DNA from 2 places in the Streptomyces sp. NPDC044719 genome. Region 1 is predicted to be linked to the other one. Evidence: riboswitches for the same ligand, from Rfam matches in the RefSeq annotation. Region 1 holds a riboswitch; the other holds the start of a gene.
What was found. Region 1 has a riboswitch for S-adenosylmethionine ahead of thrC (threonine synthase). Riboswitches for the same ligand answer to the same signal wherever they lie in the genome.
Positions count from the first base shown of each region.

Region 1 (14,392 bases):
GAGTCGGAGCCCTACGTCCGTCTTGCGTCCCTGCGACAACTGCACCAGGTCATGGCCGACATGAACACGGCCCGCAGCCTGGCGGACACACTGCAGACCGTCGCGGAGGGCGTCGTCGCCGCTCTCGGGTACGAGATGGCGTGCGTGAACCTCGTACGCCCCGACGGCGATCTCGTCGTCGCCGCCTTCGCCGGGAACCCCGCAGCCGAGGCCCTCATCACCGGCCGTGTCGGCTCGCGGGACTCCTGGGAACGCCGGCTCGGCATGGGCGAGCGCTGGGGCGACCTGGTGTTCATACCGCACACCGAGGGCTGGGTCCTCGACGACGACGACGTCCCGCAGTGGTACACCGACGGCCCCGCGCCCCGCTTCGAGGACGAGTGGCATCCGGCCGACCGGCTCTTCGCGCCCATGTACGCGCCCGGGCCGCAGGGCAGCGCGGCGTGCGGCGAGCTGATCGGTGTGCTCTCCGTGGACCGGCCGCGCAACGGCCGCCGCCCCGGCGCCTGGGGCCGCGAGGCCCTGCAGATGTACGCCTTCCAGGCCGCCATCGCGATCAGCAACGCCCGGCTGCGGGCCAACATGCAGCGCGCCCTCGTCCGGCTGGAGCGCGAGCAGCAGGCCCTGCGGGCGAGTGAGGAAAGCTTCAGGCAGGCCTTCGAGTACGCCCCCTCCGGCATGGCCATCGCCGAGATGGGCGGCGACCAGCACGGCCGGATCCTGCGCACGAACGACGCGCTGTGCCGGCTGCTGGGCCGCCCCGCCTCCGCGATGCGGCGCTACTCCTTCTCCGACCTGGTCCACCCCGAGGACATAGGCACCCTGCTGCGCACCTCGGCGGAGGGTGGCCGCGCGGAGCTCCGCCTCGGCCGCCGCGACGGCACGTACGTCTGGGTCTCGCTGCGCAACAGCGTGGTCGCGGACGCCGCCGACGGGCCCCGCTTCCTCCTCACCCACGTCGAGGACATCGAGGAGCGCAAGCGCCGCGAGCTGCAGCTGGCCCACCGCGCCTCGCACGACTCGCTCACCGGCCTGCCGAACTCAGCGGAGCTGCGCTCCCGCCTGTCCGCCAGGCTCTGCCAGCGCGCCGCGCCCCCGCACTCCGCCGTCGCCGAGTCCCATGACGCGGCCTACGGGCACCCCGCCTTCGACGTCGTCGGCCCCGGCTTCGACTTCCGGCAGGGCGCCGAGCCGTACGACGCCTACGACCACCATGTGCACACCGTCGCCCCGGACGGCGACCACGACGACGGTACGAAGGGCCTCGCCGTCCTCTTCTGCGACCTCGACGGCTTCAAGTCGATCAACGACCGGTTCGGGCACAACGCGGGTGACGCGGTTCTCATCGAGGTCGCCCGGCGGCTGAGCGGCGGCGTCCGCGACGGCGACACGGTCGCCCGGCTCGGGGGTGACGAATTCGTCATCCTCGCGGACGGACTCGGCCGGGCCGACGCGCAGGACCTCGCGGTCCGCCTCCGCAACGAGATCATCCAGCCCATCCGCGCCGAGGGGCGTGCCGTCCGGGTCGGAGCCAGCTTCGGCATCGGATGGGCACACTGTGGAATGACGGCGGACGAAGTGTTGAAGTCCGCTGACGAGCGGATGTACGTCGAGAAACGATCTCGTCCCAAACAACACAGACGCGCCGGGTGAACCCGAGGTCAGCGAGTTGATGCGGTCTGAGTCACCCGTTTGGGTCACTGGGAGCGGGTAGGCTCGCTCTCTCACGACCCGTACCGCATTGCACCGCACCTGACTGAGGAGACCAAGGGATGACGCCCGGCAACAACGGCGCGAGCACGCCCGAGGACGACGACCCGTTCGGCTATCTCTACGCCGACGGGCAGGCCAACGGAGCCCAGCCGCCGTCCGGGGGCTACGGCTACCCGAACTCGGTCAACAGGGTGCGGGCGGTGGGCACGCGCCAGTACGGCCAGCAGCCGCAGGCCGGGCAGACGGCGGCCTACGGTCAGGCCCCGCAGCAGCAGGGTGCGTACGGCCAGCCGAACGCGCACTACGCGGCACCGGAGACGCTGCCCGGAGGCGGCGGAGCCGTCACCGCTCCCCAGCACCAGGTACCCGGCGGCGGGGGCGGTCGCGGGGGTCGCGGCCCGAACACCAAGGGCCTGCTGATCGGCGCGGTCGCGGTGGTCGCGGCGGTCGTGATCGGCATCGGGATCGCCATGATGAGCGGCGACAAGGACAAGAACGACTCGGACGACCAGGCGGGCACGACCCCGTCGCAGTCCCAGGAGTCGGAGCCGAGCCCTTCGAAGAGCAAGGGCGGGGCGGCCAAGGAAGAGCTTCCCCAGTCCGACGCGAAGACGATGCGGCTCGGGGCGGGTGTTTCGACGGCATCGGACATCAAGGGTTCGAAGGCCGACGGTGGGGTCTATGTGACGGGCTTCAACCACGTCGGAGCGACGGTCACCTGGTCCGTCGACGGCATCAAGAAGGCCGGCGCCTACCGGCTCTACGTGCGCTACGGCATCCCGGGTGTGGACGCCAACGCCACCCTTGTGGTCAATGGCGAGGCCCAGACTCGCCCCCTCAACATGAAGAACTTCGGCGGGACACCGAAGGGCGACTATGAAAAGGGCTGGCAGGAGACGTGGGCCAACGTCAACCTGACCAAGGGCACCAACACGATCGAGCTGGCCTGCAACGAGGGCAACCAGTGCGACGCGAACCTCGACCAGTTCTGGCTGCAGAAGTGAGCGCTCTGCTCACGCCGCACTGACCTCCCCCGTCACCGTCACCCTCCCCAGCCACTCCTCGTAGACTCCCCGGTCGAACTCCCCGGCCACCGGCGCCTGCACCGTCGCCGCCGACAAGGCCGTCGCCCGGGCCAAGCGGTCCGGCCAGGGGAGGTGTTCGACGAGGCCCGAGAGCAGGCCCGCGACCGCGGAGTCGCCGGCGCCTGTCGGGTTGCCTCGTACGAAGGCTGGTGGGGCGGCGCGCCAGCGGCCCTCGGGCGAGGCCGCCAGCAGGCCATCCGCGCCCAGGGACGCGACCACCGCGCGCGCACCCCGGCGGCGGGCGTCCTGGGTGGCTCGCAGCGGGTCGTGGGAACCGGTCAGCTCCGCCAGTTCGTCGGCGTTCGGCTTGATGATGTCGGGGCGGGCGGCGACGCCGCGGCGCAGGGGTTCGCCGCTGGCGTCGAGGAGGACGGGGATGCCGGCGGACCTGGCCGTGCGGATCAGCCCGGCGTACGCACCGACCGGGACACCCGGTGGGAGGCTGCCGCACAGGGCCACCGCGGAGACGGCGGGCAGCAGGTCCTCGTAGGCCTCCTGGAAGGCCGACCATTCGGATGGCGTGATCGTGGGGCCGGGTTCGTTCAGTTGCGTCGTGTCGCCGGTCTGACCGTCCACCACCGCGACCGTGCGGCGGGTCGCGCCCGTCACCGGCACCAGAGCGTCCACCACGCCCGGCACCGAAGCGAGCCGTTCCTGTACGACCCGGCCCGTCGCACCGCCCGTGAAACCGGTCACCGTCACCTCGTGCCCGAGGGCCGCGAGGACCCGGGCCACGTTGACGCCCTTGCCGCCGGGGCGCTCCGTCACCTCGGAGACGCGGTGGGAGGCGTGCGGCCGGAGGGACCGTACGCGGTAGGTGATGTCGAGAGCGGTGTTCAGCGTGACCGTGAGGATCACCTGGTCGACCTCCCCCGATACAGAGACATGCGCTTGCTGCCGTGGACTTCCGGAGGCTCGATCATGCCAAAGAGACGGCGGTCGGCCCAGTCCTGGACTCGGCCACCGTCTCCCGACTGCGGGACGGATCAGCTCAGTTGGGGACCGACCACCCATTCGCCCCGGCGCATCACGCCCTTGAGGTCGAAGTCGGCGTCCAGGAGGACGAGGTCCGCGTCCTTGCCGGGCTCCAGGGAGCCGATGCGGTCGGCCATGCCGAGCAGTCGGGCGGGGGTCGCCGAGAGTGCCTGCACCGCGTCCTCGACGGAGAGGCCGTCGATCGTGACCGCCCGTTTGAAGGCGCGGTCCAGGGTGAGGGTGGAGCCCGCGATCGTGCCGTCCTCGACCAGGCGGGCCACGCCGTCGGCGACCTCCACCTCCAGCGGGCCGAGCCAGTAGCGGCCGTCGCCGAAACCGGCCGCGTCCATCGCGTCCGTGATGAACGAGACCCGTGACGCGCCCGCGTGGTGGAACGCCAGCCGGAGTGCGGCGGGGTGGAGGTGCGTGCCGTCGTTGATCAGCTCGACGGTGATCCGGTCGTCCTCGAGGAGTGCGGTGATCGGGCCGGGGGAGCGGTGGCCGAGGGGCGGCATCGCGTTGAAGAGGTGCGTGGCGACCGTGGCGCCCGCGTCGATGGCCTGGACCGTCTGCTCGTAGGTCGCGTCCGTGTGGCCGACCGCCGCGATGACCCCGTGTTCGGCCAGGAGGCGTACGGAGTCCAGGCCGCCGGGGAGTTCGGTGGCCAGCGTGACCATCTTCGCCTGGCCCCGGGCCGCCTCGATCAGCTTGCGGACGTCCGCGGGGTGCGGGTCGCGCAGGAGGTTCTCGGCGTGGGCGCCCTTGCGGCAGGGGGAGATGAACGGGCCCTCGAAGTGGACGCCGGCGATCTCGCCCTGCTCGGCCAGCTCGCTCAGCAGGCCGGCGCGTCGGGAGAGGAAGTCCATGTCGCCGGTGACGGTGGAGGCGACCAGGGTGGTCGTGCCGTGCAGGCGGTGCGTGTGGATGCCCTTGAGGATGTCCTCGGCCGTGCCGGAGGTGAAGGAGGCTCCGCCTCCGCCGTGGTTGTGGAGGTCGACGAAGCCGGGGATCACGTAGTGGTCTGTTACGTCGATGACCTTGGCGTTTTCCGGGGCTGTGGCGGTGATGCGGGTGCCGTTGATGACGACCCGGCCGTTCGTGACCGTTTCCGTGGGGAGGATCACGGTCGCGCCGGTGAGGACCGTGGGGGTTCCCGATGGTGCGGAGTGCGGGTGGTGTGTGGCTCGTCGCGCAGTTCCCCGCGCCCCTGGGGCATCGGTCATCAGGGCGTTACCTCCATACGGTCGGTCCGGTCGAGGAGATCCCGGGCAAGCAGGCCCGCGCCCAGACATCCGGCCGCGTCCCCCAGGGCCGCGGGGACGATCGACGGCTGTTTCTGGAAGGTGATGCGGCTGCGGATCGCTTCCCGCAGGGGTGTGAACAGGGTTTCCCCCGCTTCCGCCAGGCCACCGCCGATGATCAAAGTACGTGGATCCAGCAAGGTCAGGGCCGTGACCAGGCCGTCGGCCAGGGCGTCGATCGCGTCCTGCCAGACCTCCTGGGCTCGCGGATCGCCGGACTCGACGGCCTTCGCGCAGTCGGCCGCGTCCGCGTCCGGGTCGCCCGAGGCCGCGGCCCAGGCCTCGCTGACGGCGGCCGCCGACGCGAAGCGCTCCAGGCAGCCGCGCTGCCCGCAGGGACAGGGGGCTCCGCCGGGCCGTACGACGATGTGGCCGATCTCGCCCGCGAAGCCGTGCGCGCCCGACTCGACCCGGCCCTCGACGCCGATGCCGCCCGCGATGCCGGTGCCCAGCGCCACGAACAGGAACCGGTCGGCGCCGCGGCCCGCGCCGACCCGGCCCTCGGCGAGAGCGCCGGTGCGGACGTCGTGGCCGAGGGCGACCGGGACGCCCAGCCGCTCCGCGAGCGCGTCGCGCAGCGGGACGTCGCGCCAGCCGAGGTTCGCCGAGTAGACGGCGACGCCGTGTGCCTCGTCGACGATGCCGGGCACGACCACGCCCGCGGCGGCCGCGGGCGTGCCGAAGTGCTCGGCGCCGTGGGCGCGCAGCTCGGCGGCGAAGTCGAGGATGCCCGCGACGACGGCGTCCGGCCCCTGGTCGCGTCCGGTGGCCCGGCGGGCCCGGTGCAGCACTTCGCCCCCGGGTCCGGCCAGAGCGGCCTTCATTCCGGTGCCGCCCACGTCGAGGGCGATGACATGTCTCACGGAACACAGTGTGACCCGGGGACCCGCAAGAGGTCTAGTCCACTCACGTGGTGTAGACCTTATTCCGAATATCGAAAGTTTTCGGCGGCGGTGACGCCAGGGTTGGGGAAGAACAGCGGTGCAGCGGCGGCGGATGGCAGGAACGATCGCGGTGGTGTCCGCACTGGGCATGACGGCGGTCCTCGGCGGCTGCGGTGTGACGGGCGGCTCGGGCGACGTGACCCTGAAGCTGGTCGCCGCCGACTACGGCGACAGCAAGGCCAACAGCTCCCAGAAGTACTGGGACGAGCTCGTCGAGGAGTACGAGGCCGAGCACCCCGGTGTGCGGATCGACGTCAGCGTCTACTCCTGGAACGACGTCGACCGCAAGGTCCGGGAGATGGTCGCCGCCGGTGACCCGCCCGACATGGCGCAGATCGGCTCGTACGCCGGTTACGCGGCACGGAACCAGCTCTACAAGGCCGACGAGCTGCTCTCCATACCCGTGCAGGCCGACTTCGTCGGGCAGCTGGCCTCCGCGGGGCAGGTGAAGGGCGTGCAGTACGGCATGCCGTTCGCCTCCTCCACGCGCGTGCTCTTCTACAACAAGACCCTCTTCTCCGAGGCCGGCATCACCCCGCCCAAGAGCTGGGACGACCTGGCCGACGACGCCGAGGCGCTCAAGGCGGAGGGCGTGACGTACCCGTACGCGCTGCCCCTCGGCCCGGAGGAGGCGCCTGCCGAGGCCATGCAGTGGATGCTCAGCGGCGGGGGCGGCTACACCGACAGCGTCGACGGCTACGGCATCGACGCCCCGGAGAACGTCGACACCTTCACCTGGCTGAAGGACGAACTGGTCGGCAACGAGCTGACCGGGCCGGTCGCGCCCGGGGAGCTCAACCGGGCCGATGCGTTCGCCGCCTTCGCCAAGGGCGAGGTCGGCATGGTCAACGGGCACCCGTCGCTGATGAACATCGCCGCGAAGAAGGGCGTCAAGTACGGCATGGTGCCGACGCCGGGCAAGGAAGGCACGAGCAAGTCCACGCTCGGTGTCGCCGACTGGATGACGGCCTTCCGCAAGAACGGCCACCGCGACCAGGTCGGCGACTTCCTCGACTTCGTCTACAGCGAGAAGAACGTGCTGGCCTTCTCCCGCGAGTACGACCTGCTGCCGGTCACCACCTCCGCGTCCGAGACCATGTCCGTCTCCGACCAGGACCGGCACCTCAGGCCGTTCCTGGAGGAGCTGCTGACGTCCGAGCTCTACCCGGTCGGCAAGACCTCCTGGGCCGACGTCAGCGCCGAGATCAAACAGCGGATCGGCAAGGCCGTCGCCCCCGGCGGCAGCCCCTCGGCCGTTCTGGGCCGGCTCCAGGCGGAGGCGTCCCGGGCGGAGAACGCGGAGTAGTCCGACGGACTGTCGGCGGCGGGCGTTACGGTGCCTGGCATGGACGAGGACGACGCGGACACCGAGGGCTCGGGTGAGCTGGGGCTCGGGCGCCGGGAGCGGGACATTCTCGCGCTCGAGCGCCGGAGCTTTCCCGGCCCGGGCGCGAAGGAACGGGCCGTGCGGGAGGAGCTGGGGCTCGCGCCCGTGCGTTACTTTCAGCTTCTCAACGCGCTGTTGGACGACCCTCGGGCTCTCGCTCACGATCCGGTGACGGTGAATCGGCTTCGGCGGATACGGGAGAGGCGGCGGGCGGAACGGTAGGGGGTGTGGGGTGACCGGCCGTCGCGGGGTGCGGGCGTGTGGGGGGCTGGTCGCGCAGTTCCCCGCGCCCCTTTGGGGGCGCTTCAGCTGAGCTGGGTCGCCAGTGCCGTCAGTAGGTTCACTACTCCCTCCGGGCCGTCCACCACCAGGTCCGCTCGCTCCCGCAGCTCGGTCACCTCGTCGCTGCCGCTGCACACCAGCAGGCCCGGGGTGCCGTCGGAGCGGAGGCGGTCCACGGCGGAGTAGGCGGGCAGGTCGCCCAGGTCGTCGCCGCCGTAGAGGACGGAACCGGCGCCGATCTCGCGGGCGAACTCGGTGAGGGCGACGCCCTTGTCCATGCCGGGCGGGCGCAGTTCGAGGACCATGCGGCCGGGCTCGACGATCAGGCCGTGCCGGGTCGCCAGGGCGGTGAGCGGCTCGCGCAGGGTCTCGAAGGCGGCCTGCGGGTCGGCGGCCCGGCGGGTGTGCACGGCCACCGCCCGGCCTTTCTCCTCGACCCAGGTGCCGCTCCCTTCGAGCAGCCCGGGCAGCTCGGCGCGGACCGCTTCGACGCCGGGGTGCGGGTCGGGGGCGCTGACCCGGCCGCTGCGGGCGTCCCACCGCTCGGCGCCGTAGTGCCCGAGGACGACGAGGTGTTCGAGACCGGGTACGTCCGCGAAGCCGCCGTTGCGGACCGCGACCTCGGCCGGGCGGCCGGTGATCACCGCCACGGCGGCCACCTTCGGCGCGAGCGCCGCCAGCGCCCCCAGCGCCTCCGGATGGGCCCTGGCCAGCTCCGGATCGGCCACGATCGGCGCGAGCGTCCCGTCGAAGTCCAGCCCGATCAGCGCCTCGGAGGGCCGCGCGAGAAGGGCGTCCAGACCCTCCTGCCCTGCCTTGGTGACGGGTGCCGGCAATGTCTCCGGGCTCATCACCGCTCAGCCCCTCAACGCGTCGAGCTGGTCCACGAACCACTGTGCCGGTGGCAGCGCGGTCGCCGCCGCCGACAGACGCTTGGCGCGCTCGGCGCGCTCCTCAGGGCGCATCGAGAGCGCCTCGTGCAGGGCCGCCGCCGTGCCCGTGATGTCGTAGGGGTTGACCGTGATCGCGTCCTCGCCCAGCTCCTCGTGCGCCCCGGCCTCCCGCGACAGCACCAGCGCGCAGCCCGCGTCGGAGACGACCGGGACCTCCTTCGCGACGAGGTTCATGCCGTCGCGGATGGGGTTGACGAGCGCGACGTCGGCCAGCCGGTAGGCGGCCAGGGAGCGCGCGAAGTCGTCCTTGACGTGCAGGACGACCGGTGTCCAGCCCGGCGTCCCGTACCGCTCGTTGATCTCGTCCGCGAGGCGCTGTACCTCGGCCGTGTAGTCGCGGTACACCGCGAGGTCCTGCCGGGAGGGGTACGCGAAGGCGACGTGCACCACGCGCTCGCGCCACTCGGCGTGGGAGTCGAGGAGCGTGCGGTAGGCCAGCAGGCCGCGCACGATGTTCTTCGACAGCTCGGTGCGGTCGACCCGGACGATGGTGCGGCGGCCCTCGCCGATCTGCTCCCGCAGCGCGACCATCCGCTCCTCGACGTCCGCCTCGTGCGACCGCTTCCGCAGGAAGTCCGCGTCGGCCCCCAGCCCGTGCACGCCGACCCGCGTGCCCCCGAGCCCACCGGCGAACCGCTCGGCGCACGCGACGAACGCGTCCGCCCAGCGCTCGGTGAGAAAGCCCAGCCGGTCCGCGCCGAGCATGCCGCGCAGCACCTGCCCGGCCACGTCGTCCGGCAGCATCCGGAAGTACTCCGGAGGCGCCCACGGCGTGTGCGAGAAGTGCCCGATCCTCAGGTCCGGCCGCAGCTCGCGGAGCATGCCCGGCACCAGCGTCAGGTGGTAGTCCTGCACCACCACGGCCGCACCCTGCGCCGCCTCCTCGGCCAGCGCCTCGGCGAACGCCCGGTTGTACCGCTCGTACGACGTCCACTGCCGCCGGAACTCCGCGTCGAAGACCGGCTCCAGCGGCGTCTGGTACAGCATGTGGTGGACGAACCACAGCACCGAGTTGGCGATGCCGTTGTACGCGTCGGCGTGCACGTCGGCCGGGATGTCCAGCATCCGCACGCCGTCCTCGCCGACCCCGCGCCGGACGGCCTCGCGGTCGCCGTCGGAGAGCGCCGAGCAGACCCAGAGCGCGTCCGCGTCCGAGCCGATCGCGGAGAGCCCCGAGACCAGTCCGCCGCCGCCCCGCTTGGCGTTCAGCGAACCGTCCTCGCCCACCGCGTACGAGACCGGGCCGCGGTTGGAGGCCACCAGCACCTGTGCAGCACCGTACGTTGAAGCCATAGCCCTCAACCTAGCCCGGCCAGGAAACGCTCAAACGTACGGACCTGGAAGCCCCCGGCCCGCCCGGCCGAAAAACAGCCCCGGTCAGGCGGCCTTCCGCGCCTGGTACTCGGCGATCTCCACCATCGGCGGACGCTCCTCGGTGTCCACGGAGTACGTTCGCGGCTCGAAGCCGTCCCCGCCCCGCTCGAACTGCGTCAGGGACGGCCGGATCAGATGCCCGCGGGCCAGCCGCAGCTGGGCCGTGCGGTAGATCGCGGCGGCCATCCGGCCCAGCGCCTGCCCGTCCTGGTGCCGGTGCTTGCGCACCCCGACGTCGACCTGGGCGAGGGCGTCGAGACCCACCAGGTGCAGGGCGTCGACCAGCATGCCCAGCTCGACGCCGTACCCGACGGGGAACGGCAGCTGCTCCAGCAGCGAGCGGCGGGCCGCGTACTCGCCGCCGAGCGGCTGCACGAAGCCGGCGAGCTGCGGCCAGTGCATGTTGAGCAGCGGCCTGGCCATCAGCTCCGTGACCCGGCCGCCCTGCCCGGCGGCGGCGCCGAGGGGACGGTCGTACATGGCCTTCACCAGGTCCACGCCTGGCTCGGTGAGCAGCGGGCCCACGATCCCCGAGACGAAGTCGGAGGAGAAGTCCCTCAGGTCCGCGTCGACGAAGCAGACGATGTCCCCGCGGGTGACGAGCAGCGAGCGCCACAGCACCTCGCCCTTGCCGGGCACCGCGGGCAGCCGCGGAAGTATCCCGTCCCGGTGCACCACCGTCGCGCCCGCGGCGGCGGCCACCTCCGACGTACGGTCGGTGGAGCCGGAGTCGACGACGACGAGCTCGTCGACGAGCGGCACCTGCCGCATCAGGTCGTGGCGGATGACGGCGGCGATGTCGCCGACCGTCTCCTCCTCGTTCAGCGCGGGCAGCACGACACTGACCGTCTGGCCCGTGCGCTGCTTGGCGGCGAGTATCTGGTGGAGGGGGCGATCGGTCGCGGACCAGGAACGAGTGCTCAGCCAGCGCTCGACTTCTTCCAGCACCGTGGCGGCTCCTCTGCGTACTCTCGGCGGGACGGACTGTGAGCCATCTCGCGGTTCGGACGACTATCTCAACTGTCCTGGTCGTCGGTTACAGTCTTGAACAACGCGGGTGACCATCGCATGTCCGGGGTCAACCCACGTCGACAACCGAATACAGCTCATCCAGAGGGACTGAGGGAAACGGCCCGTTGAAGTCCCGGCAACCCTCCAGTCGGTACTCGTAGGTCACTGTCGACCCATGCGCGAGGCTCCCGGCTCGGGAAGGTGCCAAATCCGTCTCACGGCGAGATGCGTCGTGAGGAAGATGAGGAGAAAGGGCCTCGCCTCACATGGCTGCGCAGACTGTTGCAAGCACCACCGAATCCACCGTAGACCTCGGCCCCGCCGCCGCGCTGAGCTGCCGCGAGTGCGGTCACCGCGTCCCCCTCGGCCCGGTCTTCGCGTGCCAGGAGTGTTTCGGCCCGCTGGAGATCGCCTACGACTTCTCGGCCTACGACACCGAAGAGCTCCGCAAGCGCATCGAAGCGGGCCCCGCGAACATCTGGCGCTACGCCCCGCTGCTGCCGGTCCCGGCCGACGTCGCGGACAAGCCGAACATCAACCCCGGCTGGACCGCGCTCGTCAAGGCCGACAACCTCGCCCGTGAGCTCGGCGTCGACGCCGGCAAGCTCTTCGTCAAGGACGACTCCGGCAACCCGACGCACTCCTTCAAGGACCGCGTCGTCGCCCAGGCCCTGGAGGCCGCCCGCGCCTTCGGCTTCACCACCCTGTCCTGCTCCTCCACCGGCAACCTCGCCGGTGCGGTGGGTGCGGCGGCGGCCCGCGCCGGCTTCCGCTCCTGCGTGTTCATCCCGCACGACCTGGAGCAGGGCAAGGTCGTCATGGCCGCGATCTACGGCGGCGAGCTCGTCGGCATCGAGGGCAACTACGACGACGTGAACCGCTTCTGCTCCGAGCTGATCGGCGACCCGGCCGGTGAGGGCTGGGGCTTCGTCAACGTCAACCTGCGGCCCTACTACGCCGAGGGCTCCAAGACCCTGGCGTACGAGATCTGCGAGCAGCTCGGCTGGCAGCTGCCGGACCAGCTGGTCGTCCCGATCGCTTCCGGCTCGCAGCTCACGAAGATCGACAAGGGTCTGCAGGAGCTGATCAAGCTCGGTCTCGTCGAGGACAAGCCGTACAAGATCTTCGGCGCGCAGGCGCTCGGCTGCTCGCCGGTGTCCACGGCGTTCAAGGCCGGGCATGACGTCGTGCGGCCCCAGAAGCCGGACACCATCGCCAAGTCGCTGGCGATCGGCAACCCGGCGGACGGTCCGTATGTGCTGGATATCGCGCGTCGTACGGGCGGTGCGGTGGAGGACGTGAACGACGAGCAGGTCGTCGAGGCGATCAAGCTTCTCGCGCGGACCGAGGGTGTGTTCGCGGAGACCGCCGGTGGGGTGACGGTGGGCGTGACGAAGAAGCTGCTTGAGAACGGGGTGCTCGACCCTGCCAAGACCACGGTGGTCCTGAACACGGGGGATGGTCTCAAGACGCTGGACGCGGTTGCGGGGACCGGGCTGACCGCGACCATCCGGCCCAACCTGGACTCGTTCCGGGACGCCGGACTCGTCTGATCGTTGCTTGCTGCGGGCCGGTGGGGGCTGGTCGCGCAGTTCCCCGCGCCCCTGGGTGCGCGGCCCAGCCGTAGCTCAACCGAAACCGGAGGTCATATTCCGATGAGCGTCACCGTTCGAATCCCCACCATCCTGCGTACCTACACCGGCGGGCAGGCCGAGGTCGCCGCCGAGGGCGCGAACCTCGGTGAGGTCATCGCCGATCTGGAGAAGAACCACACCGGGATCGCCGCCCGGGTGCTGGACGACCAGGGCAAGCTGCGCCGGTTCGTCAACGTGTACGTCAACGACGACGACGTGCGGTTCGAGCAGGGCCTCGAGACGGCGACGCCGGACGGTGCCGGTGTGTCGATCATTCCCGCCGTCGCCGGCGGCTGAACCGGTCGACCGGCTTGATTATTACCATCGGTAACGGCCGTCACTGAGCGTTCATCGAATTGCCCCCTCCGTGAGAGAAGCGGAGGGGGCAATTCTGTGTGATTGAGCGCGGTACAGTTGGGGAACGCGATCCCGATCCCCTGATCGGGCACCCTGAATTCCTGCCGCGAGCCCGACAAGATGTAGCCAAAGTGTGTGGGTCTTTCGTGGCTTTTGTTCCCTTTGTGTGGCCCGACTTGCCCTGAAGTCGGGCGAATTCTCCCCACATTCCGGATCCTGCGCGTCCGGAATTCTCGTCCGATTGACCTGTTGCAGACGGCAGTTGGACAGATACATTCAGCCGCGGTCGACGCGTTCCGGCGCACGCCCCCAATCCGTGGGGGGTGAGGTCTGACCCGGATCCGCGAAGTGCGGATCTGTGCAAGGGCCAGTAATAGGGGAGTTAGGCATGGCTCAGGGCACCGTCAAGTGGTTCAACGCGGAGAAGGGGTACGGCTTCATCGCGGTCGACGGTGGTGCGGATGTTTTCGTCCACTACAGCGCGATCCAGATGGACGGGTACCGCACCCTTGAAGAGGGCCAGCGGGTCGAGTTCGAGATCTCGCAGGGCCAGAAGGGCCCACAGGCCGACATGGTTCGCGTGGCTGCCTGAACGCGCGACCACGACAAACCGCAAGCGGCAGGTCTTCTCTGAAGGGCCCGTACCCCCCGGGGTGCGGGCCCTTCGGCCTGCCCGGCGGGCCGGCCGGTGTGACGGTCCCCGCCCGGCGTGTCGGGCCCGCCGGGGCGGGGCGCTCGTCGAAGTCCGCCGCGCCCGAGGGTGCCCGGGAGCCCGGCCTGGTGCAGGGCGGCGAGTGTGCGCCCCGGGCTCGCTCGCGTCGGCCTCTCCAGCACCGCCGCAGGCCCTGGGCCAGGCCTTTCACGGCCTCGGCCGAGTCGCCGCGGCGCTGTCCGCGGGCTGTGACCGGGCCGGGCGCGCCCTGTTCGCCGGGGGCTGAGCGCGCCCCCGCATCTTGAGAGGCGCTTGCACTCGCCTAGGCCGAGTGCTAATCATTGCGTTAGCACTCTGAAGGTGAGAGTGACAACGTAAGGACCGGGTCGGTGAGGCCCGCAGGCCGGGTGGGGAAGGAACCCACGAGGCAAGCGAGCCGTCCGTCGCGGGCGCGGGCGCGGTCCGAAGTAATCACCCCCAGTCCTGGAGGGACCACTTCACATGGCCAAGATCATCGCGTTCGACGAGGAGGCGCGGCGCGGCCTCGAGCGCGGCATGAACCAGCTCGCGGACGCCGTGAAGGTGACGCTCGGCCCCAAGGGCCGCAACGTCGTCCTCGAGAAGAAGTGGGGCGCCCCCACGATCACCAACGATGGTGTCTCCATCGCCAAGGAGATCGAGCTCGAGGACCCGTACGAGAAGATCGGCGCCGAGCTGGTCAAGG
Region 1 covers NZ_JBWKHE010000007.1:144,741-159,132, forward strand. The annotation lists gene cdgB (diguanylate cyclase CdgB) at 1-1,653, shown strand, start outside; gene AC07DF_RS27310 (CBM35 domain-containing protein) at 1,773-2,717, shown strand; gene AC07DF_RS27315 (1-phosphofructokinase family hexose kinase) at 2,727-3,656, opposite strand; gene nagA (N-acetylglucosamine-6-phosphate deacetylase) at 3,785-4,996, opposite strand; gene AC07DF_RS27325 (ROK family protein) at 4,996-5,937, opposite strand; gene AC07DF_RS27330 (ABC transporter substrate-binding protein) at 6,071-7,324, shown strand; gene AC07DF_RS27335 (DUF3263 domain-containing protein) at 7,364-7,627, shown strand; gene otsB (trehalose-phosphatase) at 7,711-8,538, opposite strand; gene AC07DF_RS27345 (alpha,alpha-trehalose-phosphate synthase (UDP-forming)) at 8,545-9,933, opposite strand; gene AC07DF_RS27350 (glucosyl-3-phosphoglycerate synthase) at 10,018-10,962, opposite strand; SAM riboswitch class I at 11,118-11,273, shown strand; gene thrC (threonine synthase) at 11,292-12,578, shown strand; gene AC07DF_RS27360 (MoaD/ThiS family protein) at 12,681-12,956, shown strand; gene AC07DF_RS27365 (cold-shock protein) at 13,405-13,608, shown strand; gene groL (chaperonin GroEL) at 14,170-14,392, shown strand, end outside.

Region 2 (14,392 bases), on a different contig from region 1:
AAGACCGTCCCCTGGTCGCTGCTGCTGTTCATGGCGGCGACGATGGCGATGGGCGTCGCGCTCGCCGACTCGGGAGCGGCGAAGTGGCTGGTTGCCGGGCTACCGGCGGGCGAGCCGCCGGTGGTGTTCCTGGCGATCGTGATCGCCGTCAGTACGGCGGCCCACCTGGTCCTGCAGTCCCGCTCGGCCCGCTCGTCGGTCCTGGTCCCGCTGGTCGTGGCCGCCGCCGTGGGCGTCGGGGTCAACCCCGTCGCCGCCGCGCTCGCCTCCACCGCCGCCGCGGGCTTCTGCCACACCCTGCCCGCCTCGGCCAAGCCGGTCACGCTCTTCGCGCAGATCCCCGGCACGCCCACCTACACCCCGCGCGACCTGCTGCGGCTGTCCGCGTTCCTGGCGCCGCTGACCGCCGCGCTCGTCCTGCTGTTCGCCGTCGCGGTGTGGCCGCTGCTCGGCGTGTCCGTCACCCGTTGAGGAGTCCTCATGCTGACCCGTGTCGTCGTAGCCCCCAGTGGCTTCAAGGAGTCCCTGTCCGCGGAGGCGGCGGCCGATGCCATCGCCGCTGGTGTCCGCCGTGTCCTGCCCGACGCCGAGATCGACCTGGTTCCGCTGGTGGACGGCGGCGAGGGCACGGCCGTCGCCCTGGCCGCCGCGACCGGGGGCCGGCTCGTCACCGTGCCCGCCACCGGCCCCGTCGGGGAGACCATCGGCGCCCATTTCGCCCTGCTGGGCTCAGGGGACACGGCGGTGGTGGAGATGGCGGCGGTCGCGGGCCTCTCCCTCGTCCCGCGCGACCTGCGCGACCCGGGCGCCACCACCACGTACGGAGTCGGGGAACTGATCCGCTCGGCGCTCGACCTGGGCGTCCGGCGGATCCTGGTCGGCTGCGGCGACTCGGGCACCTCGGACGGCGGCGCGGGCGCGCTCCAGGCGCTCGGGGCCTGGCTCCTGGACGACCGGGGCGAGGAACTCCCCGCCGGAGGCCGGGAGCTGACGCGTCTGCACCGCATCGACCCGACCGGCCTGGACAGCCGCCTCGCGGACGTGGAGCTCCTGGTCGCCTGCAACCCCTACAACGTGCTGTGCGGCGAGCGGGGCGTCGCCCGGGTCTTCGGCCCGCAGAAGGGCGCGACCCCGATCCAGGTCGAGGAACTGTCGGCCGGCCTGGAGAACTGGGCCTTCGTCCTCACCCGCGACGTCGCCGTCCCGGACACGAACCTCCGCAGTGATCCCGGAACCGGGGCCTCCGGCGGCCTGGGAGCCGGTCTCGCCGCCCTCGGCGCCCGGCTCCTGCCCCGCTTCGACGTGCTGCTGGACCATCTCGACCTGGACGCCCGGCTGGCCCGCGCCGACCTGGTCGTCACCGCCGAGGGCGCCCTGGACCACCAGACGCCGCGCGGCAAGGTCCCGGCCGAGGTGGCCCGCCGGGCCAAGCTCCACGGCCGCCCGGTCCTGGCCCTCGCGGGCACGCTCGGCGAGGGCGCGCACGAGGTGCCGGGCGTGGACGCGTTCAGCGGGATCCTGCCGGCGCCGATGGCCCTGGCGGAGGCCCTGGTGCGGGCCTCCGAACTGCTCACGGACGCGACCGAACGCGCCCTGCGGATGATCCTGCTGGGCGCCCGGCTACCGGCTCACGCGGAGGTGTCCGGGACGCAACGGCCGTCCTCCGTACGGTAGTTCCACCGCGCCCCGTCCTGGACCAGCTCCTTGACGGCGCTGACGAACCGCTCGACGTGCTCGTCGGGCGTGCCCGCGCCGAAGCTCACGCGGATGGCGTTGAGGGACTTCTCGCCGGGAGCCGCCTCCGGTGCGCCGCACTCGCCCTGGGTCTGCGGGTCGCTGCCCAGCAGGGTCCGCAGGAGGGGGTGGGCGCAGAACAGCCCGTCCCGCACCCCGATGCCGTACTCGGCGGAGAGGGCGGCGGCGAAATGGGAGCTGTTCCAGCCCTCGACGACGAAGGAGATGACGCCGACACGCGGGGCGTCGTCACCGAAGAGGGAGAGGATCCGGACCTCCGGCACCTCGGCGAGGCCCGTACGCACCTTCTCGATCAGGTACTGCTCGCGTGCGACCAGGTTGTCGAACCCGGCCTCGGTGAGCGCCGTGCAGGCGGAGGCGATGGAGTAGGCGCCGATGACGTTCGGGGACCCGGCCTCGTGACGGGCGGCGCTCTCGTGCCACTCCACGTCGACGCCGCCGTCCGTACGCCGAGCCACCTTCCGGGAGGCACCGCCGCCGGCGAGGTAGGGGTCCGCCGCACGCAGCCAGTCGGCCCGGCCGGCCAGGACACCGGAGCCGAAGGGCGCGTACAGCTTGTGCCCGGAGAAGGCGACCCAGTCGACGTCGAGGTCCGCGACGGACACCGGGTGGTGCGGGGCAAGCTGGGCGGCGTCCAGAACGATCCGGGCGCCGTGGGCGTGCGCGGCCGCCGCGAGCTCCCGTACGGGCCACAGCTCCCCGGTGACGTTCGAGGCGCCGGTGACGCAGACGAGGGCCGGTCCACAGGGCTCCCGGTCGGCGAGGGCGCGCTCCAGGGTCTCGACGGCCTGGCGTGGGCTGCTCGGGGCGTCGAGGTAGGTGACGCGCGCGTTCCGCCAGGGCAGCAGGGAGGCGTGGTGCTCGGTCTCGAAGACGAAGACCTCGCAGTCGGCCGGGAGCGCGGCGGCCAGGAGGTTCAGGGAGTCGGTGGTGGACCGGGTGAACACCACCTGGTCACCGTCCCGGCAGCCGAGGAACTCCGCGACCGTGCGGCGGGCGTTCTCGAAGAGGTCGGTCGACAGCTGGGACAGGTACCCGGCACCACGGTGGACGCTGCCGTAGTACGGCGCGTATGCGGCGACGTCGTCCCAGACGCGCTGGAGCGCCGGGGCGCTGGCGGCGTAGTCGAGCGCGGCGTAGGTGACCTCGCCGCCGGTCACGAGCGGCACGGTGACATCCCGGCCGAGAACGGGCAGCGAGGCACAAACGGACTGGTCGGCGACAGCGGTGGAGACAGACATGGCGGAACTCCCGTGAAGGCAGGCTGAATCCGCCCGCGAGCACGTACGGCTCAAGCGGGGGTGAAGGAAGAAAGGGGTGCTGAGGCGGGGCTCTGCGGCCCTATCGCATTCGCTGGTTCACGAGAAACTCCTCGTCACGCGCTTGCCACAGACCTCGCTGCCTGCGGCCTGGTCTTCACCCGGGGCACCCCGCCACGGACGGAGGGTTGCCGGACAGTCGGCCGGGGCCTCATGACTGTCACTCATGACCTGATCAGGAAAGTACGTGAAGTGATCGCGGTCCCGCAACTCGTGTCCGCATCGCGGGACCGCGCTCACCTCGGTTACGCGTTGCTGGCAGCCACCCAGCGCTCCAGGGTCCGCTTCGCCGCACCCGAGTCGATCGACTCCGCTGCCTTCGCCATTCCGGCTCGGACCTGGTCGGCCAGCGGCGCTTGCGTCGGCTCCAGAGCCACCAGCGCGGCCGCCGAGTTCAGCAGGACCGCGTCGCGGACCGGCCCGGTCTCGCCCTCCAGCAGGCGGCGGGCGACCTCGGCGTTGTAGGAGGCGTCCGCGCCGCGCAGGGCCTCCACGGGGACCAGCTCGAGGCCGACGTCACGCGGGTCGAAGGCCTCCTCGGTCACCTTGCCGTCCCGGACGATCCACACCCGGGACGTGGCCGTGGTGGTCAGTTCGTCCAGGCCGTCGTCGCCGCGGAAGACCAGGGACGAGTTGCCGCGCTCGGCGAAGACGCCCGCGACGATCGGTGCCATGCGCGGGTCCGCCACACCGACGGCCTGGGACCGCACCTTCGCGGGGTTGGTCAGCGGACCGAGGACGTTGAAGATCGTCCGGATCCCCAACTGGCCACGGGCCGCTCCCACATACCGCATCGCGGGGTGGAACTTCGCCGCGAAGCAGAAGGTGATCCCGGCCTCCTCGGCGACCCCGGCCACCCGGTGCGTGGGCAGCTCCAGGTTGACGCCGAGCTTCTCCAGGACGTCCGACGCCCCGGACGCCGACGACGCGGCGCGGTTGCCGTGCTTGACGACCTTCGCACCGGTACCGGCGATGACGATGGCCGACATCGTGGAGATGTTGACGGTCTTCGCCCCGTCGCCGCCCGTGCCGACGATGTCGACGGCCGGGCCCGGCACCTCGATCACGTTCGCGTGCTCGTACATCGCCCGGACGAATCCGCCGATCTCCTCGACGGTCTCGCCCTTGGCGCGCAGCGCCACCACGAACCCGGCGATCTGCGCGTCCGTCGCCTCACCGCGCATGATCAGGTCCATCGCCCAGGCGGTGTCGTCGGCGGTCAGGTCCCGGCGGTCCAGCAGGCCGTTCAGCAGGGCGGGCCAGGAGCGGCCCGCCGCGGTGTCGCCTCCAGCGGGGGTCACAGCGCTCATAAGCCGCTCCTGGGTCGTCGTACGTCACGTAAAAGCAGTGGTCCCACCCTATCCAGCCCCGGGCACCGCGAAGGGCCCCGTCCGAACACCGGACGGGGCCCTCTGCGTGGCGTGGCGAAGCAGTGATCAGTGGTGGCCGTGGCCGCTCGTGATCTCCCGGTACTCCTCGGCGGTGGGCTTCGGGATCTGGGCCCCCTCGCCGTAGTAGGACTCGCTGAGCTTGGCGCGCAGCTTCTCGGAGCCCTTCACCTTGCGCTCGACACCGTTCTCGTCGGTCGTCGGACCGATCTCGGCCGGCTGGTACTGCTCGTGCGCGGTGAGCGTGTACATCTGCTCCTGGCTGAGCGGCTCGTGCACCTCGATGAACTCACCGTGCGGCAGGCGCTTGATGATGCCCGACTCGCGGCCGTGCAGCACCTTCTCCTTGTCCCGGCGCTGCAGGCCGAGGCAGATGCGCTTGGTGACGATGAACGCCAGGACCGGTCCGAGGAAGAACCCGATCCGGACGAACCAGGTGACCGCGTTGATCGACAGATGGAAGTGCGTGGCGACGATGTCGTTGCCACCGCCGATCAGCATGATGATGTAGCCGGTGACCCAGGCGACACCGACACCGGTGCGGGTCGGGGCGTTGCGCGGCCGGTCCAGGATGTGGTGCTCGCGCTTGTCCCCGGTGACCCACGACTCGATGAACGGGTAGAGGGCGATGATCCCGAGGAAGACACCGAACAGCACCAGCGGGATGAACACACCCAGGACCAGCGTGTGGCCCCAGAAGTTGACCTCCCAGCCCGGCATCGCGCGGATCAGACCCTCGGCGAAGCCCATGTACCAGTCGGGCTGGGCACCGGTCGACACCTGGTCGGGACGGTAGGGGCCCAGGACCCAGATCGGGTTGATCGTCGCGATGCCGGCGAGGGCCGAGATGACACCGAAGACCAGGAAGAAGAAGCCTCCGGCCTTGGCCATGTAGACCGGCAGCAGCGGCATGCCGACGACGTTCTTGTTGGTCCGTCCGGGACCCGCGAACTGGGTGTGCTTGTGGTAGAAGACCAGGATCAGGTGGCCGACCACGAGCCCGAGCATGATGCCCGGCAGCAGCAGGATGTGGATCGAGTAGAACCGGGCGACGAAGTCGGTGCCCGGGAACTCCCCGCCGAACAGGAACATCGAGATGTACGTGCCCACGATCGGCACGGACAGGATCGCGCCCTGCGTGAAGCGGACACCGGTGCCGGAGAGCAGGTCGTCCGGGAGCGAGTAGCCGGTGAAACCGGTGAACATGCCCAGGACGAACAGCAGGAAGCCGAACATCCAGTTGATCTCGCGCGGCTTGCGGAACGCGCCGGTGAAGAAGACGCGCATCATGTGCACGAACATGCCGGCGAGGAAGATGATCGCCGCCCAGTGGTGGATCTGCCGGATCAGCAGGCCGCCGCGGACGTCGAAGCTGATGTCCAGGGTGGAGGCGAACGCCTCCGACATCAGCTGCCCCTGGAGCGGGACGTAACTGCCGTGGTACTCCACCTCGTTCATCGACGGGTGGAAGAACAGCGTCAGATACACACCCGTGAGGATGATGATGATGAAGCTGTAGAGGCAGATCTCACCCAGCATGAAGGACCAGTGGTCCGGGAAGATCTTGCGCATGTTGGCCTTGGCCAGGGAGTAGATCCCCAGGCGGCCGTCGGCCCAGTCGGCGACCCGCTCACCCGCGGGTGCCTTGCGGCGTTCTTGTGCAGTGCTCATCCGCGCTCCCAGAAAGCAGGGCCGACGGGCTCGTCGAAGTCGCCGAGCGCCTCAAGATAGCCCTCGTCGTTCACGCCGATGCGGAGCTGCGGCAGGGCGTGACCAGCGGGACCGAAGATCACTCGGGCACCGTCGGAGAGGTCGAAGGTGGACTGGTGGCAGGGGCAGAGCACGTGGTGCGTCTGCTGCTCGTACAGGGAGATCGGGCAACCGACGTGGGTGCAGATCTTCGAGTACGCGACGATGCCCTCGTGCGACCACTCGAGCTCGCGCTTGTCCTTGATGTCCTCCGGCTGGATCCGGACGATCATCAGGGCGGCCTTGGCGATCTCGTTCTGGAACTCGTGGTCGTGCTCCTCCAGGCCCTCGGGCTTGGCGAAGGTCAGCGAACCGACCGCGACGTCCGAGGGACGCAGCGGCTCGTCCGTGTTCATGTTGACGAGCAGCTTGCCCTTGGACCACAGCGTGTGGCGGAGCTTGGTGCCGGGCAGCGGGCCGAGGTCGCGCAGCAGCACGACACCGGAGAGCGGCACCAGCGTGAGCGCGCCGAGCATGGTGTTGCGGATCAGCTTGCGGCGGCCGAGCGCGGACTCCTTGGCGCCCTGCTTGAAGTCCGCGAAGACCTTCTCGCGGACCTCGGGCGACGCCTCGATCGGGTGCCGCTCGTCGGCGACCTCCACGTCGGACATCAGGGTGCGCGCCCAGTGGACGGCGCCCGCGCCGATGCAGAACAGCGCGATGCCGAGCGTCATGCCCAGCGCGAAGTTCAGCGCGCTGATGTGACCCAGCGGGAAGATGTAAACCGACTTGTCGACCGGGATCGCCACGAACGCGGCGATGAAGGCGACGGTGGCCAGCATCGACACCGTGAACATCAGGGCGACCGAACGCTCGGACCGCTTGGCGGCCCGCTCGTCGACGTCCTGGACCCGGTGCTCGTGGGGAGGCAGGCCCGGGTCGGCGAACGGGTGCTTGTCGTCCGGGACGCTCACCGCGTCGTGCCCGTGCTCGTCACGTCCCGCGCGCTCGGCGGGCAGGTTCTCTTCTGGAATGTCTTGGCTACTCATGACTTCTTGGCCTTTGCGGTCCGGGCGGCGACCCACACGGCGACGGCGATCAGCCCGCCGAGACCGAAGATCCAGCCGAACAGGCCCTCGCTGACCGGCCCGAGGCCGCCGAGCTCGAGACCGCCGGGGCTCTCGGACTTGCTGCTGTTGACCGCGTCCAGGTACGCGATGATGTCCTTCTTGTTCTCCTCCGACAGCGTGGTGTCGGGGAAGGACGGCATGTTCTGCGGGCCGGTCTGCATGGCCTCGTAGATGTGCTTCGAGGAGACGCCCTCGAGGGTCGGCGCGTACTTGCCGTGCGTCAGCGCGCCGCCCTTGCCGGTGAAGTTGTGGCACTGCGCGCAGTTGGTGCGGAACAGCTCGCCGCCCTCGGCGATGTCGGCGCCCTCGGGGCCGTACTGCTGCTCCGTCGGGATGGACGGACCGGCACCCAGCGAGGCGATGTACGCCGCGAGCTGGTCGATCTCGGCCTGCGAGTAGATGTTCTTCTTCTTCGGGACCTGCGGGCCCTGCGAGGTGGCGGCCGGCATGCGGCCCGTGCCCACCTGGAAGTCGACGGCCGCGGCGCCCACACCCACCAGGCTCGGCCCGTCGGAGGTGCCCTGACCGCCGGTGCCGTGGCAACTGGCGCAGCCGACCGAGTAGAGCTTCTTGCCCTCCTCGATGGTGAGGGACTGGGCGGTTTCGTCGGCCTTCGCCGGGCTCGTCGGTGCGAACACGGCATACAGCCCCCCGGTGCATGCCAGCGCGAGGAGTAGGACGACGAGCGCCGCCATCGGGTGGCGTCGTCGTGCGGAGAGCTTTTTCACGGATTACCCCGGTGTCAGGATCTTCTGCGTCGATGCTTCTGGGATGCGCGCTTCAGGGAGCACGCGTGGATGCGGGCCCTGCTACTTGATCATGTAGATCGTGGCGAAGAGGCCGATCCAGACGACATCGACGAAGTGCCAGTAGTAGGACACGACGATCGCGGCGGTCGCCTGCTCATGGGTGAACCTGCTGGCCGCGTAGGTCCGGCCGAGGACCAGCAGGAAGGCGATGAGACCGCCTGTCACGTGCAGGCCGTGGAAGCCGGTGGTCAGGTAGAACACCGAGCCGTAGGGGTCGGAGGACAGGGACAGGCCCGCGTCCTTGACCAGCTCCGTGTACTCGAAGACCTGACCGCCGATGAAGATCGCACCCATCACGAAGGTGACGATGAACCACATCCGGAGCTTCTTCACATCACCGCGCTCGGCGGCGAAGACGCCGAGCTGGCAGGTGAGTGAGGAGAGCACCAGGATGGTGGTGTTCGTCGCCGAGAACGGGAAGTTGAGATGGGCAGCCATCTCCTTCCAGTGATCGGGACCCGTCACCGATCGCAGGGTGAAGTACATCGCGAAGAGGGCCGCGAAGAACATCAGCTCGGAACTCAACCAGATGATGGTTCCGACGCTGGTGAGGTTCGGCCGGTTGACCGACGGGTGCGCGTGCCCGGTTTCTGCTGTCGTTGCTGTCGCCACGACCGACATTATGTCGGTCGCTTATCCCGCCCTCACTCCGGGGGGTGCCGTTCGGAGTGTCTAAGCCGGTCGTACCGGTGTTGACGTGGTGTTCAAGGGAGTAGCATCCCGCCCATCGGGCCTGTCCTTACGACGCTGACGTCACGGAGGAACAATGCAGCCGACCGCCACGGTGCTGGTCTACAGCGACGACTCCAACACCCGCGAACAGGTGCGGCTCGCCACGGGGCGGCGGCCGGCTCCGGACGTCCCTGTGGTGGAGTTCCTGGAGTGTGCGACTCCGGACGCGGTGCTCAAGGAGCTGGACCGGGGTGGGATCGACGTCTGCGTGCTGGACGGTGAGGCCGTGCCGATGGGGGGCATGGGGGTCTGCCGGCAGATCAAGGACGAGGTGTTCGACTGCCCGCCGGTACTGCTGCTGATCGGGCGGCCGCAGGACGCGTGGCTGGCGACCTGGAGTCGCGCCGAGTCGGCTGTGACGTTGCCGGTGGAGCCGGTGGAGTTCGCGGCCGCCCTGGCCTCTTTGCTGCGGGAGAAGAAGGCTCTGAACGCCTAGGAGCTCGGTTCGACCGGTTGTGTGGCGAGTGCGGGTGCGTGGGGGTTGTTCGCGCCCACGCGGCGGAGCCGCATATGGACACAGCCCCGCGCCCCTGAGGCATGAGCCCCTGAGGGCGTCTAGACGCTCTGTGGGCGCAGGCGGGCTCTGTCGGCCGCTGTGGGGCCGTCCGGGGTGCCGCCCAGGAGGGCGCTGCCTGTGCGCCACTTCTGCCAGTCGAGGTTCCAGTCGCCGAAGCCGTTGCCGAAGGGGGCCATCGTGTCGCCTCCGGAGTTGATGACCTTGACGATGTCGCCCTCGCGGACGGTGTCGTAGAACCACGCGGCGTTCTCGGTGCTCATGCCGGTGCAGCCGTGGCTGACGTTGGCGGCTCCCTGGGAGCCGACCGACCAGGGGGCGGCGTGGACGTACTCGCCGCTGTTGGTGACCCGGACGGAGTGGTGGACGATCAGGTCGTAGAAGTCCGAGGCGCCGATGCTGGCGCTGGTCATGCGGACGGTGCCTTCCTTGGCCAGGACGACCTTGACGCCGTTGCGGGTGTCATAACCGGGCATACCCGTCGTCACCGGTATCTGGCGGACGATCTCGTCGTTCTTGTAGACCGTCATCTGGTGGGCCGACGCGTCCGTGACGGCTATGAGCTTGTCGGCGGTGCTGAACGTCAGCGGCTTGGCCTTGCCGCCGCCCCACAGGCGGTCGCCGATCTTGATGCCCTCCAGGTTGCTGCGGACCTGGACGGTGGCCTGCGCGGGCCAGTAGTCCTTCGGGCGGTAGTGGAGCTTCTTGTCGTCCACCCAGTGCCAGGCGCCGTCCACCGCGGGTATGGAGGAGACCTTGAGCGCGCGTTCGACGACGGCCCGCTGGGCCCTGTCCTTGACGGGCCGGCTCAGCTCGGCGGTGACGGGCTGGCCGACGCCGTAGGTGCCCGCCTTGGGGCCGAAGGTGACGTCCAGGCGCTTCTTGGTGGTGGGTTTGCCGGTGTCGAAGGTGACGACCTTGCGGCCGGGCGCCCCGTCCTCGTCCTCGGTGCTCACACGGACCGTGTAGCCGGCGTTGGCGGCGAGCGGCGCGGTGCTGTGCCAGCGGCTGCCGTCGGCGGCGAGTTCGCCCGCAAGATAGCGTCCGGCGGTGTCGTAGGCCGTGACGTCCGTGATGCGCCCGTCGGAGTCCTCGGCGACCACTTCCAGGGGCTTGTCCGGGTCGGCCTTCTCACGGCCCTCTGGGGGGCCGTTGAAGGAGATCTGGTCCGCCGCGTCGTAGGGGCGGTGGGAGAGCGGGTTGCCGTCCGAGCCGCAGGCGGTGATGACGCCCGCGCTGAGGGCTATCACCAGCAGCGTGCAACTGACGACGGTGCGGGGCCTGACTATCGCTGTGTGGCTCATGACCTCACGCTAGGAAGCCCCGTCAACACCGGCACGCCGAGAGACTCGTACGAGTGACACATAGTGCGGCAAGAAGCAGGGGCCCGGACGCTCCTCTCGGAGTGTCCGGGCCCCTGAGGCGCTCGGCGCGTGTTACTGGGTGCGGTTCTCACCGCGGTAGTACTCGAAGACCCAGCCCCAGACGCCGATCAGGATGATCGGCAGCGAGAAGTACATCAGCCACCAGCCGATGGCGACCGACAGGAAGGCGAGGGCGCCACCGATGCCGAGGGAGAGCGGCTGCCAGCTGTGCGGGCTGAAGAACCCGACCTCGCCGGCGTCGTCGGCGACGTCCGCCTCCTTGTTGTCCTGTGCGCCCACGTCGACCCGCTTGGCCGTGAAGCCGAGGTAGAAGCCGATCATGATGCACAGGCCGAAGGCCAGGAAGAGGGCCGTGGTGCCGGCCGGCTCCTTCGACCACACGCCATAGACGACCGCCATGACGAGCACGAAGACGCTCAGCCACATGAACATCTTGCCCTGGATCTTCACTTGCCGGCCTCCTTGCCGCCAGCGAGGGACTTCTCGCCGTGACCGACGTTCTCGAGCTGGTCGAGAGCGGCGATCTCCGGGTGGTGCAGGTCGAACGCCGGGGATTCGCTGCGGATCCGCGGCATGGTGATGAAGTTGTGCCGCGGCGGCGGGCAGGAGGTCGCCCACTCCAGGGAACGGCCGTAGCCCCACGGGTCGTCGACCTCGACCGGCTTGCCGTACTTGGCCGTCTTCCACACGTTGTAGAAGAACGGCAGGATCGACATGCCGAGCAGGAACGAGCTGATCGTCGAGATCGTGTTCAGCGCGGTGAAGCCGTCGGCCGCCAGGTAGTCGGCGTACCGGCGCGGCATGCCCTCGGCGCCCAGCCAGTGCTGGACCAGGAACGTGCCGTGGAAGCCGATGAACAGCGTCCAGAAGGTGATCTTGCCGAGGCGCTCGTCCAGCATCTTGCCGGTCCACTTCGGCCACCAGAAGTGGAAGCCGGAGAACATCGCGAACACCACGGTGCCGAAGACGACGTAGTGGAAGTGGGCCACCACGAAGTACGAGTCCGAGACGTGGAAGTCCATCGGCGGCGAGGCCAGGATGACACCGGTCAGACCACCGAAGGTGAAGGTGATCAGGAAGCCCGTCGCCCAGAGCATCGGTGTCTCGAAGGACAACGAGCCCTTCCACATGGTGCCGATCCAGTTGAAGAACTTCACACCGGTCGGGACCGCGATCAGGAAGGTCATGAAGGAGAAGAACGGCAGCAGCACACCGCCGGTGACGTACATGTGGTGGGCCCACACCGTCACGGACAGACCCGCGATCGCGATCGTCGCGCCGATCAGACCCGTGTAACCGAACATCGGCTTACGGGAGAAGACCGGGATGACCTCGGAGATGATGCCGAAGAACGGCAGGGCGATGATGTACACCTCTGGATGGCCGAAGAACCAGAAGAGGTGTTGCCACAGCAACGCGCCGCCGTTGGCGGAGTCGAAGATGTGGGCGCCGAACTTGCGGTCCGCCTCCAGGGCGAACAGCGCGGCCGCGAGGACCGGGAAGGCGAGCAGGACCAGCACACCGGTCAGCAGCACGTTCCAGGTGAAGATCGGCATGCGGAACATCGTCATGCCGGGGGCGCGCATGCAGATGATCGTGGTGATGAAGTTGACCGAGCCGAGGATGGTGCCGAAGCCGGAGAAGGCCAGACCCATGATCCACATGTCGGCGCCGATGCCCGGGCTGCGGACGGCGTCCGAGAGCGGGCTGTAGGCGAACCAGCCGAAGTCGGCCGCGCCCTGCGGGGTGAGGAAGCCGCCCACCGCGATGAGCGAGCCGAACAGGTACAGCCAGTAGGCGAACATGTTCAGCCGCGGGAACGCCACGTCGGGCGCGCCGATCTGCAGCGGCATGATCCAGTTCGCGAAACCGGCGAACAGCGGCGTCGCGAACATCAGCAGCATGATCGTGCCGTGCATCGTGAACGCCTGGTTGAACTGCTCGTTCGACATGATCTGCAGACCCGGACGGGCCAGCTCGGCGCGCATGAACAGCGCCATCACGCCACCGATGACGAAGAACGCGAACGACGTCGCCAGGTACAGCGTGCCGATCGTCTTGTGGTCCGTCGTCGTCAGCCACTTGACCACGACACTGCCGCGGTTCTGGCGCCTGACCGGCAGCTCGTCCTGGTAGTGGGACCCTGCTGCCGCGGCACCCTGGGGTTCGTTGAGGATGCTCACAGGTTGTTCGTCTCCCGGTTCTTCTCGTGGCTCGTCTGCGCGATGCCGGCAGGAACGTAACCGTTCTGCTGCTTGTCCACGAGGTCCTTGAGGTGCTGCTCGTAGCGCTCGGGGGAGACGACCTTCACGTTGAACAGCATCCGAGAGTGGTCGACGCCGCAGAGCTCGGCGCACTTGCCCAGGAAGGTGCCCTCCTTGTTGGGGGTCACCTCGAAGGCGTTGGTGTGGCCCGGGATGACGTCCTGCTTCATCAGGAACGGCACCACCCAGAAGGAGTGGATGACGTCACGCGAGGTCAGCACGAAGCGGACCGTCTTGCCCTTGGGCAGCCAGAGCGTCGGACCGGGGTTGTTGGTCTGCGGGTTCCGCGTACCGGGGGTACCGCAGTCGTAGGCGCCGCCGGCGTTGGCCGGGAAGTCTTCCTTGAACCGGTCCGGGATCGCGTCCAGGTCCTTGGAGGTCTTGGCGTCACCGGTGGAACCCGCGACGGGCTCGATGTAGTTGAAGCACCAGCTCCACTGGAAGCCGACCACGTTGACCGTGACGTCCGGCTTCTTCTTGAGGCTGAGCAGCTCGGACTCGTCACGGGCGGTGAAGTAGAACAGCACCGAGACGATGATGAGCGGGACCACGGTGTACAGCGCCTCGATGGGCATGTTGTACCGGGTCTGTGGGGGAACTTCGACCTTGGTGCGGCTGCGCCGGTGGAAGAAAGCACTCCACAGGATCAGACCCCACACCAGCACGCCAACGGCGAGCGCAGCCGCCCAGGACCCCTGCCACAGGGAGAGGATCCGCGGAGCCTCTTCCGTGGTCGGGGTGGGCATACCAAGGCGGGGGAAGTCTTCCCAGTTGTACGAGCAACCGGTGGCTGTCGCCAAGACCAGGCCCGCGGTCAGTGCCTGCAGCAGCTTCCGCCGCATCGGGCGCCGCGGCGAGCGGTCGGAGCCGTTGGGACTCACGTAGCGCCTTCCCGAGAGTCTCGCCCGCGCGGATCGGCTGCGGCCTGGCCTTCTCGCTGGTCGGTCGCCGCCCTGCGTCGGGCAGGGGTTTGGATGTTTATGCGGACCAAACCCTAGCCGACGCCTTCCGGGGGTTCTCTAGGAGGGGTGCCTAGTGGGGTGGGGTGTTCGCTTGATTGGCGGGTGCGGCGTTGGCTGTGGCTTGTCGCGCAGTTCCCCGCGCCCCTTTTGGGGCGTTGCTGTGCTGGACGTTCTAGCGTTGCTGCGTGGGTTACTTCGATGCTGCTTCCGCTGCTCCGCTTCATCCGATCGCCCGGCAGGCTCTGCTGGCCTCCCTCGATGAGGGGTGGGCGGATCCCGCGCGGCTGTACAGGGAAGGGCGGCGGGCCCGGATGCTGGTGGACGCCGCTCGGGAGGCCGCTGCCGAGGCGGTGGGGTGCCGGGCGGACGAGCTGGTGTTCACCTCGTCCGGAACGCGTGCCGTGCATACGGGGATCGCGGGGGCGCTGGCCGGGCGGCGGCGGGC
Region 2 covers NZ_JBWKHE010000005.1:473,535-487,926, forward strand. The annotation lists gene AC07DF_RS22325 (SLC13 family permease) at 1-471, shown strand, start outside; gene AC07DF_RS22330 (glycerate kinase) at 481-1,674, shown strand; gene AC07DF_RS22335 (aminotransferase class V-fold PLP-dependent enzyme) at 1,629-2,996, opposite strand; SAM riboswitch class IV at 3,130-3,246, opposite strand; gene trpD (anthranilate phosphoribosyltransferase) at 3,320-4,384, opposite strand; gene qcrB (cytochrome bc1 complex cytochrome b subunit) at 4,511-6,133, opposite strand; gene qcrA (cytochrome bc1 complex Rieske iron-sulfur subunit) at 6,130-7,200, opposite strand; gene qcrC (cytochrome bc1 complex diheme cytochrome c subunit) at 7,197-8,009, opposite strand; gene ctaE (aa3-type cytochrome oxidase subunit III) at 8,091-8,711, opposite strand; gene AC07DF_RS22365 (response regulator) at 8,857-9,258, shown strand; gene AC07DF_RS22370 (L,D-transpeptidase) at 9,378-10,640, opposite strand; gene AC07DF_RS22375 (cytochrome c oxidase subunit 4) at 10,773-11,171, opposite strand; gene ctaD (aa3-type cytochrome oxidase subunit I) at 11,168-12,904, opposite strand; gene ctaC (aa3-type cytochrome oxidase subunit II) at 12,901-13,866, opposite strand; gene AC07DF_RS22390 (aminotransferase class V-fold PLP-dependent enzyme) at 14,133-14,392, shown strand, end outside.
Region 2: linked by a shared signal. The riboswitch ahead of AC07DF_RS22335 (aminotransferase class V-fold PLP-dependent enzyme) and the one ahead of thrC (threonine synthase) in region 1 are both predicted to bind S-adenosylmethionine.